Regions from separate parts of the Pseudalkalibacillus sp. A8 genome, predicted to be linked through region 1. Evidence: a T-box and tRNA genes for the amino acid it is inferred to sense, from the RefSeq annotation. Region 1 holds a T-box; the other holds one or more tRNA genes.
What was found. A T-box is a leader RNA that pairs with one kind of tRNA and senses whether it is charged. The one in region 1 lies ahead of proS (proline--tRNA ligase), so its partner is inferred to be a tRNA-Pro.
Positions count from the first base shown of each region.

Region 2: it encodes a tRNA-Pro, which carries the amino acid that the T-box ahead of proS (proline--tRNA ligase) is inferred to sense. The anticodon was not compared.

Region 1 covers NZ_CP174509.1:899,194-903,598, forward strand. The annotation lists gene ACJROX_RS04720 (M48 family metallopeptidase) at 1-543, shown strand, start outside; gene ACJROX_RS04725 (hypothetical protein) at 653-811, shown strand; gene proS (proline--tRNA ligase) at 937-2,367, opposite strand; T-box leader at 2,753-2,976, opposite strand; gene ACJROX_RS04735 (peroxiredoxin family protein) at 3,134-3,733, shown strand; gene ACJROX_RS04740 (phosphodiester glycosidase family protein) at 3,916-4,405, opposite strand, start outside.
Region 2 covers NZ_CP174509.1:293,048-297,452, reverse strand. The annotation lists rRNA gene ACJROX_RS01690 (16S ribosomal RNA) at 1-1,422, opposite strand, end outside; tRNA gene ACJROX_RS01685 (tRNA-Ile) at 1,578-1,654, opposite strand; tRNA gene ACJROX_RS01680 (tRNA-Gly) at 1,664-1,737, opposite strand; tRNA gene ACJROX_RS01675 (tRNA-Pro) at 1,746-1,822, opposite strand; tRNA gene ACJROX_RS01670 (tRNA-Arg) at 1,828-1,904, opposite strand; tRNA gene ACJROX_RS01665 (tRNA-Leu) at 1,931-2,016, opposite strand; tRNA gene ACJROX_RS01660 (tRNA-Leu) at 2,083-2,168, opposite strand; tRNA gene ACJROX_RS01655 (tRNA-Lys) at 2,176-2,251, opposite strand; tRNA gene ACJROX_RS01650 (tRNA-Gln) at 2,256-2,330, opposite strand; tRNA gene ACJROX_RS01645 (tRNA-Asp) at 2,362-2,437, opposite strand; tRNA gene ACJROX_RS01640 (tRNA-Glu) at 2,500-2,574, opposite strand; tRNA gene ACJROX_RS01635 (tRNA-Ser) at 2,599-2,689, opposite strand; tRNA gene ACJROX_RS01630 (tRNA-Asn) at 2,693-2,767, opposite strand; gene ACJROX_RS01625 (SprT family protein) at 2,978-3,436, opposite strand; gene cmpA (cortex morphogenetic protein CmpA) at 3,578-3,691, shown strand; gene ACJROX_RS01615 (Tex family protein) at 3,716-4,405, opposite strand, start outside.

The DNA of each region.
Region 1 (4,405 bases):
GGTTCCAATCTCAGGATCGTCCTTTGGGATACAACTCTTAAAAATTTGAGCGATAAAGAAGTACTTTTCGTCATGGCTCATGAGATGGGGCATTTCGTAAAAAATCATCTCTTTTGGAATCTGATCGGATCGATTGCTGCCACCTTCTTCGGATTATGGATCGGGTCGAAGTTGTACGCAGCTATGATCAAACGATGGGGAGAGCGTTGGGGGGTCAAAAAGCAGACAGATATTGCAGCGCTGCCAGCGTTATTGCTTATCTTTTCGTTGTTATCATTTGCAGCGAGCCCGGTGGAAAATGCAATATCAAGGCAAGCGGAGCGCTCAGCCGATCAATATGCGATCGAGATGACTCAAGATCCTGAAGCGGCAGTAGGCTCATTCCAGCAGTTAGCTGTTTCCGGTCTAAGTGAAGTCCACCCGCCATTACTCGTGAAGCTTTTCTTATATGGACATCCGACAATGCTTGAGCGGATATCCTTCCTTGATAAATGGGAGCGGACGGATCCGATCAATAGTGAAACTGAAAAAGAAAAAGAGTAAAGACGTCCATAACTTGCCATGTTTTCAATGAAAAGAAGAAGGGAATACACTCCATAACAACTTGAATAAATTTTTAAATGTGAGTCAAAATGTTGAGAGGAGTGATCCTATGGACCGTCATGATGATCTGGATGTACGTGAGCGAAAAGTGGAAAAGAGAAAGGATTCCAGCTTGGTAGCGTCAACCTTCATCAAATACGCAGCATACCTCATCATCTTCTTCGGAATCTTATACTTTCTCATTAATTATATTTTACCGATGTTTTAAAGAAAACAGAGGTAAAGGCACTCCTGAATGGGTGCCTTTTTTGTCTTTTAACATATTTGGTGCAATTTTAGAATACTTCGGTACAAACTTAAATTAATTCGATGATTTTAGCTTTTTCGGTAAAATCAATAGGCTTTCGCCCAGTACACCATGTGCTTTGCGTCTTTCCCACAGCAGAAGCAGTTCTCCGACAATTTTTCCTGTTCGAAAGGGATACAGCGTGAGGTTGCACCTGTTTTTTCCTTGATCTTTTCTTCACAGGATGTATCGCCACACCACATCGCTTTGATGAATCCAGGCTTCTCCGTCAGTCCGGTTTGGAACTCATCGAATGTCACGGCAATCGACGTTTTTTCGGCTTGTAGTTCCTTCGCTTTTTTAAACAGGTTCCTCTGGATATCTGCAAGCAGGTTTTCAATCCTCACATCCAGGTCCTTCAGAGGAACGAACTGCTTTTCCCCAGTATCCCGTCTCACTAATACGACCTGTTCTTTTTCAATATCTTTAGGTCCGACTTCCAAGCGGACTGGTATGCCTTTCATCTCATATTCATTGAATTTCCAGCCAGGTTTTTTATCACTAGCATCGATATCCACACGGGCAGTCCTGGAAAGGTGCTTTTTCAGCTCATAAGCAAAATCAAGCACACCTTCTTTATGCTGAGCGATCGGCACGACTATCACTTGGGTAGGTGCCACTTTTGGCGGAACCACAAGTCCGCGGTCGTCACCATGGACCATGATCATTGCCCCGATCACACGCGTTGTAAGTCCCCAGGATGTTTGATGGACATGCTGAAGTTCACCGTTCTGATCGGAGTATTGGATTCCGAATGCCTTCGCAAATCCATCTCCGAGGTAATGGGATGTGCCTGATTGGAGTGCCTTCCCATCATGCATGAGGCTTTCAATCGTGTAAGTGAAATCAGCACCAGTGAACTTTTCTTTCTCTGTCTTTTTCCCTTTTAAAACAGGGATGGCCAGGATGTCTTCACAAAGCTCTGCGTACACATCCAGCATTTTTGTCGTTTCCTCTTGCGCATCCTCAGCAGTTGCGTGACACGTATGACCTTCCTGCCATAAAAACTCCAAAGTACGCAGGAATGGCCTTGTCGTTTTCTCCCAGCGGACGACATTCGCCCATTGGTTATAAAGCTTCGGCAGGTCACGATAGGAATGGATGATGTTTTTATAATGCTCGCAAAAGAGAATCTCAGAGGTCGGTCTGACACAAAGGCGTTCCGTCAATTCCTCTTCACCCCCATGGGTGACCCATGCCACTTCAGGTGCAAATCCCTCGATATGGTCCTTTTCCTTATTAAGAAGACTTTCAGGGATGAACAATGGCATATAAACGTTTTCATGTCCTGTTTCTTTGATCATACGGTCAAGCTCGTTCTTGATATTTTCCCACAACGCATACCCATATGGACGAATGATCATGGATCCCCGTACACTCGAATAGTCGATCAGGTCAGCTTTCTTGACAACATCGGTATACCACTGTGCAAAATCCTCTTCCATTGCAGTAACATCTTGGACAAATCCTTTTCCCATCTTGATCACCTCTTGATTTTTCTGAATTCTTAAATGTTGATTGCGCGAAATTCACTCCCTTTCCGCGGGATAAAGAAAAGCGGAAGCGACCTGCTTAGTCACGTAGGTCACTGGAAGACTGACGAGGAGGCTCGAACCAAACAAAGTTCGGTTCTGCGTGGGCTCACCCATAAGATGTAAATCAATGTGTCGGCCGCCGCAGGAAGTTTGAAGTGATCCAAGTGACTGGTCGCTGAGCTAGACATTACATCTCATAGCCTAATTACGGAAGCCTCCTCGTTCGTTCCTAGCTGCGGGGTCTCGCTTTTCCCGCCGGAGTGTCGTGCATTTCGCTTAAATCAACGATTAAGTTAAAAAAGACTACATAATAAAAAGCCTTGACCCCAGAAGGGACCAAGACTTGGCGGTACCACCCTATTTTCATACAGCATTCTTTCGTGCCATATACACTCGAAGTTGATAACGGATAACGATCCGCTGTATCTTAGTCGATTTCGATACAGAACTCGGAGGTAGGTTCAAATACCGGTCTATGGAAACCTTTCAGCAGATAGTTTCCTCTCTAGGAAAGACACGATTCATTTTACTGATCCTCGTCATTGTTTCAGGTTGTTTGAAAGTAATATAATCCGACTGACTTTAATTGTCAAGAATTAATATACAGGATTGCCACAATTTCAAAAAAATATAAGAATATCAAATGCTTGTTCATTTTTTTGCTTATTCCTACTTATATTATAGTAAGGTCATTTGTCGAGGTGAGAAAATGCAACGTCGAATACAATTTACCATTTTAGTAAGCTTGTTCATATGTCTTGGCTTCCTTTCTTGGAGAATTCCAAGTACAACCGAGCAATCGAAACTAACCATCGATAACATGAAAGCTACCCCATCGATATATAGCTCGGGTAAAGCAGTAGAAGCTGCAAATGTGCGGACAGCAATTGCAGAAATCGGAAAAGAAGCCCCTGATTTCACGTTACAAAACCTTGGAGGGGAAAAAATCTCTTTATCAGACTATCGTGGAAAGACAGTCATCCTCAATTTCTGGACGACCTGGTGTACGTACTGTAAAAAGGAAATTCCTGAATTGATCAACTTCCATCATCTGCACCAGAAGGAGGATGTCGCCATCCTTGCTGTAAATCTCAGTTCGGAGGAAGAAAACATTGAGCAAGTATCAATGTTTTCAAAGGAGTTTGAAATTCCTTTTGAGGTTCCGCTCGATAAAGAAGGGACAGTTGGCCAGGACTACCAGATCATCGTGATTCCGACCACCTACATCATCGACCCGGATGGTATCGTTAAAAACAAAATCATGGGTCCTGTAAAATTGGATCAGTTGGAGCAGCAGTTAGCAAAATAAACAAACTTGGCTGTTCAGATCTTTCTCTTTACAGTGCATAAGAAAAGGCTGCCTCCAATGTTTCAGGGCAGCCAATTTTACATTTAAAGAAAGTATAAAATACTTTCTTCAATATAAGCACAACTAAGGCTGAGCCTGCGCTAAAGGCTTGTCAAAGCCCGAGTTTTCTTTATTTGATAGCATCACTTTTCCACAATGAATATTCCATCGGCAATAGGACGTTCGTTCGTTTTGTCAGAGGGTACATTAACGATCCGATCATTTGCAAACATGGTTGTAGAACCGCCACCGTCAAGGTTCATACCGTCGACAGCTCCAAGAGACTTGAGTAATTCTGCGCTTTCATGGAAATTGATGCCGATGCTTCTATCGGGATTACGACCGTCAACTGTGACGAGCAAAATGTTTCCATTTTCTTTGACGCCGACAAGAGTTCTCGGATGCCGATACAGTCCAAAATGATAAAAGAAGTCAGCACTCCAATGGAAGCCTTCCTTATCTGAAGGGATGGTTTTCATCCCATTTTTCAAAAGTCTAGGGGCACCGTTAATCATAGATACATCAGGAGTCAAATCTATTTCTTCTCCATCGACAGAAACATTATTGTTTAAAGAAAGCTTCTCTCCAATAACAGCATTTTTCTTCAACCATTCTGCTTTCTCGCCTGTTGCT
Region 2 (4,405 bases), 610 kb from region 1:
TGGTGTGACGGGCGGTGTGTACAAGGCCCGGGAACGTATTCACCGCGGCATGCTGATCCGCGATTACTAGCAATTCCGGCTTCATGCAGGCGAGTTGCAGCCTGCAATCCGAACTGAGAATGGCTTTATGGGATTCGCTCAACCTCGCGGTTTTGCTGCCCTTTGTACCATCCATTGTAGCACGTGTGTAGCCCAGGTCATAAGGGGCATGATGATTTGACGTCGTCCCCACCTTCCTCCGGTTTGTCACCGGCAGTCACCTTAGAGTGCCCAACTGAATGCTGGCAACTAAGATCAAGGGTTGCGCTCGTTGCGGGACTTAACCCAACATCTCACGACACGAGCTGACGACAACCATGCACCACCTGTCACTTCGTCCCCCGAAGGGGAACCTTCCATCTCTGGAAGTAGCGAAGGATGTCAAGACCTGGTAAGGTTCTTCGCGTTGCTTCGAATTAAACCACATGCTCCACTGCTTGTGCGGGCCCCCGTCAATTCCTTTGAGTTTCAACCTTGCGGTCGTACTCCCCAGGCGGAGTGCTTAATGTGTTAACGTCAGCACTGAGGGTGGAACCCCCCAACACCTAGCACTCATCGTTTACGGCGTGGACTACCAGGGTATCTAATCCTGTTTGCTCCCCACGCTTTCGCGCCTCAGCGTCAGTTACTGGCCAGAGAGCCGCCTTCGCCACTGGTGTTCCTCCATATATCTACGCATTTCACCGCTACACATGGAATTCCACTCTCCTCTCCAGTACTCAAGTCCCCCAGTTTCCAATGACCCTCCACGGTTGAGCCGTGGGCTTTCACATCAGACTTAAGAGACCGCCTGCGCGCGCTTTACGCCCAATAATTCCGGACAACGCTTGCCACCTACGTATTACCGCGGCTGCTGGCACGTAGTTAGCCGTGGCTTTCTGGTTAGGTACCGTCAAGGTACCGCCCTGTTCGAACGGTACTTGTTCTTCCCTAACAACAGAGCTTTACGACCCGAAGGCCTTCCTCACTCACGCGGCGTTGCTCGGTCAGACTTTCGTCCATTGCCGAAGATTCCCTACTGCTGCCTCCCGTAGGAGTCTGGGCCGTGTCTCAGTCCCAGTGTGGCCGATCACCCTCTCAGGTCGGCTACGCATCGTCGCCTTGGTGAGCCCTTACCTCACCAACTAGCTAATGCGCCGCGGGCCCATCTGTAAGTGATAGCCGAAGCCATCTTTTAATCCTCCTCTATGCAGAGGAGAATGTTATCCGGTATTAGCCCCGGTTTCCCGGAGTTATCCCAGTCTTACAGGCAGGTTGCCCACGTGTTACTCACCCGTCCGCCGCTGACCTCTGAGGAGCAAGCTCCTCGTTGGTCCGCTCGACTTGCATGTATTAGGCACGCCGCCAGCGTTCGTCCTGAGCCAGGATCAAACTCTCCAATAAAGTGTTTGATTGCTCATTAAATGTAAATCGAAATTGATTCAGGGTTCTTATAAAAGACCCGTTTCACGCTTGGCTTTTGTTCAGTTTTCAAAGAGCTGGTTTGCTTCGTTTTGAGAGTTGCATTTGAAAGAAACTCTATTCGAAGGAATTGTTAATGGTGGGCCTAAGTGGACTCGAACCACCGACCTCACGCTTATCAGGCGTGCGCTCTAACCAGCTGAGCTATAGGCCCATAATAGAATGGAGCGGGTGATGAGAATCGAACTCACGACCAGAGCTTGGAAGGCTCTTGTTTTACCACTAAACTACACCCGCAAATGTGATGGTCGGGAAGACAGGATTTGAACCTGCGACCCCCTGGTCCCAAACCAGGTGCTCTACCAAGCTGAGCCACTTCCCGTTATATGGCGCGCCCGAGAGGAGTCGAACCCCTAACCTTCTGATCCGTAGTCAGACGCTCTATCCAATTGAGCTACGGGCGCATTGATTAATGTTTTGAAGTTGATTATGGTGCGGTCGAGAGGACTCGAACCTCCACGGGTATACACCCACTAGCCCCTCAAGCTAGCGCGTCTGCCATTCCGCCACGACCGCTAAATTGTTGATGTTTAAAACTAGTGATGCACCTTCCATATAAGACGTTGCACCATTTTTAAAATATGGTGCGGGTGGAGGGACTTGAACCCCCACGTCGCAAGGACACTAGATCCTAAGTCTAGCGCGTCTGCCAATTCCGCCACACCCGCAAAAAAGTGGTGAGCCATGAAGGACTCGAACCTTCGACCCTCTGATTAAAAGTCAGATGCTCTACCGACTGAGCTAATGGCTCATTATGGCTGGGCTAGCTGGATTCGAACCAACGCATGACGGAGTCAAAGTCCGTTGCCTTACCGCTTGGCTATAGCCCATCGCATAACAATACAAGTTTTAATTTATAAATGGCGGACCCGACCGGATTCGAACCGGCGATCTCCTGCGTGACAGGCAGGCATGTTAACCCCTACACCACGGGTCCACTTGGCAAATCATCAGTGGTGCACATCGCGTTGCACCAACTTAATTTATATATGACGTAAATGGTGACCCCTACGGGATTCGAACCCGTGTTACCGCCGTGAAAGGGCGGTGTCTTAACCACTTGACCAAGGGGCCAACTACAAAGTTTAAGTATTGAAATGGCGGAGAAGGAGGGATTTGAACCCTCGCGCCGCTTACACGACCTACACCCTTAGCAGGGGCGCCCCTTCAGCCACTTGGGTACTTCTCCGTATGGCTCCACAGGCAGGACTCGAACCTGCGACCGATCGGTTAACAGCCGATAGCTCTACCACTGAGCTACTGTGGAATAATGTGTGTTTCTGTTTTTTAGCGACAATAAATATCTTATCACACACAAACGATGAAGTCAATAACTTTTTTGCTTTAAAAATTAATTATGTTTTGCACTCTCAGCCTTCACCAAGGTTTGGCTTTGCCAAGTTTTCTTTAAGTGACTTTGTCGTATTTAAGAGGTTGTCTCTATAGCGACTTAATTAAAGTAACATAATCATATTTGTTAGTCAATACTTTTTCGCTTCAACTTTCCTCTGCATTTTCCACAGGAAAACTTGCGAGTATCCACTCTTCGTTTTCTGGGATATTGATGGCCGCATTTATTACATAAATAGATGTATTTGATCTTTTCTTGTCTCCTCTGACCAGGGATCACCTCGCAATACCGGCTGCCGCCGACTTCTTTCAATAACTGTTTGAAATCACGATCGCGGTGCTTATAGCCTTTTTTCATCAGATGAAGATGATAATGGCAGAGCTCATGCTTGATGATTCCGATGAAAGCTTCCATCCCATGGACTTCAAGCTGCTTCCGGTTGAATTCAAGATCATGGCTTCTCAACAGATATCTTCCACCTGTCGTTTTAAGTCGATTATTGAATCGCGCTGTATGCTTAAAGGGCCTGCCGAAAAATTCAATTGATATATCTTCAACTAATCGTTGTAGTGTATTTTCTTCCATTACTTTCAATCCTTTTCGTTACTTCCCTTCTATTTTGCCAAAGGTTCAGCTAAATGAAAAGTAAACAGTATGACACGAACAAAGGCAAGCAGTCACACATAGACTAATAACCACCATTAAGGAAAGTGAGGAGGGCTCATCGTGCCTTACTGGTTTAAAAAGCAGTTAAGGAATGCTTATTTTAATAAAGACCGATACCAAATCAAATTATTGAACCAATGTTGGTTTTTCTACAGAAAAAAACACTGCTCCTAGTAAGCAGTGCTTTTTGTCTTTTCCTTAATTGGTAACCATCGTCAGAGCAATCCGTTGCTTATCCAGATTTACCTGTTCTACCCACACTTTGACGACTTGGCCTACGTGCACGACATCCATCGGATGTTTGACGTAGTGTTTGCTAAGCTTTGAGATATGAACCAGTCCGTCCTGTTTGACACCGATATCAACAAATGCGCCGAAGTCGACGACATTCCGGACGGTTCCTTCGAGCTCCATCCCTTCTTTCAGGTCTTCCATCTTCAAAACATCTGTTTTCAATAAAGGTTTCGTCACTTCATCACGAGGATCTCTTGATGGTTTCACCAGCGCATCTACGATATCCTTCAAGGTCAGTTCCCCAATATCCAGTTTCTCTGCGTACTCTTTCAAATCAATCGACTGGAGTTTCTTCCGGATTTCCTCCGTTCCGATTTCTTGTTCAGTCACTTCCAATAAACTCAACAATTTACGCGTATCTGCATAGGTTTCAGGATGGATGGGAGTTTGGTCCAGCGGGTGCTTCCCTTCAATGATCCTTAAGAAACCGATACATTGTTCGTATGTCTTCGTACCAAGACGCGGAATCTTTTTCAATTGGGTTCTGCTCGTGAACTTTCCTTCTTCTTCCCTTTTCTTGACGATGTTATTTGCAACAGCTTTCGAAAGGCCTGCTACATACTGCAATAAGGATGGAGATGCCGTATTCACATT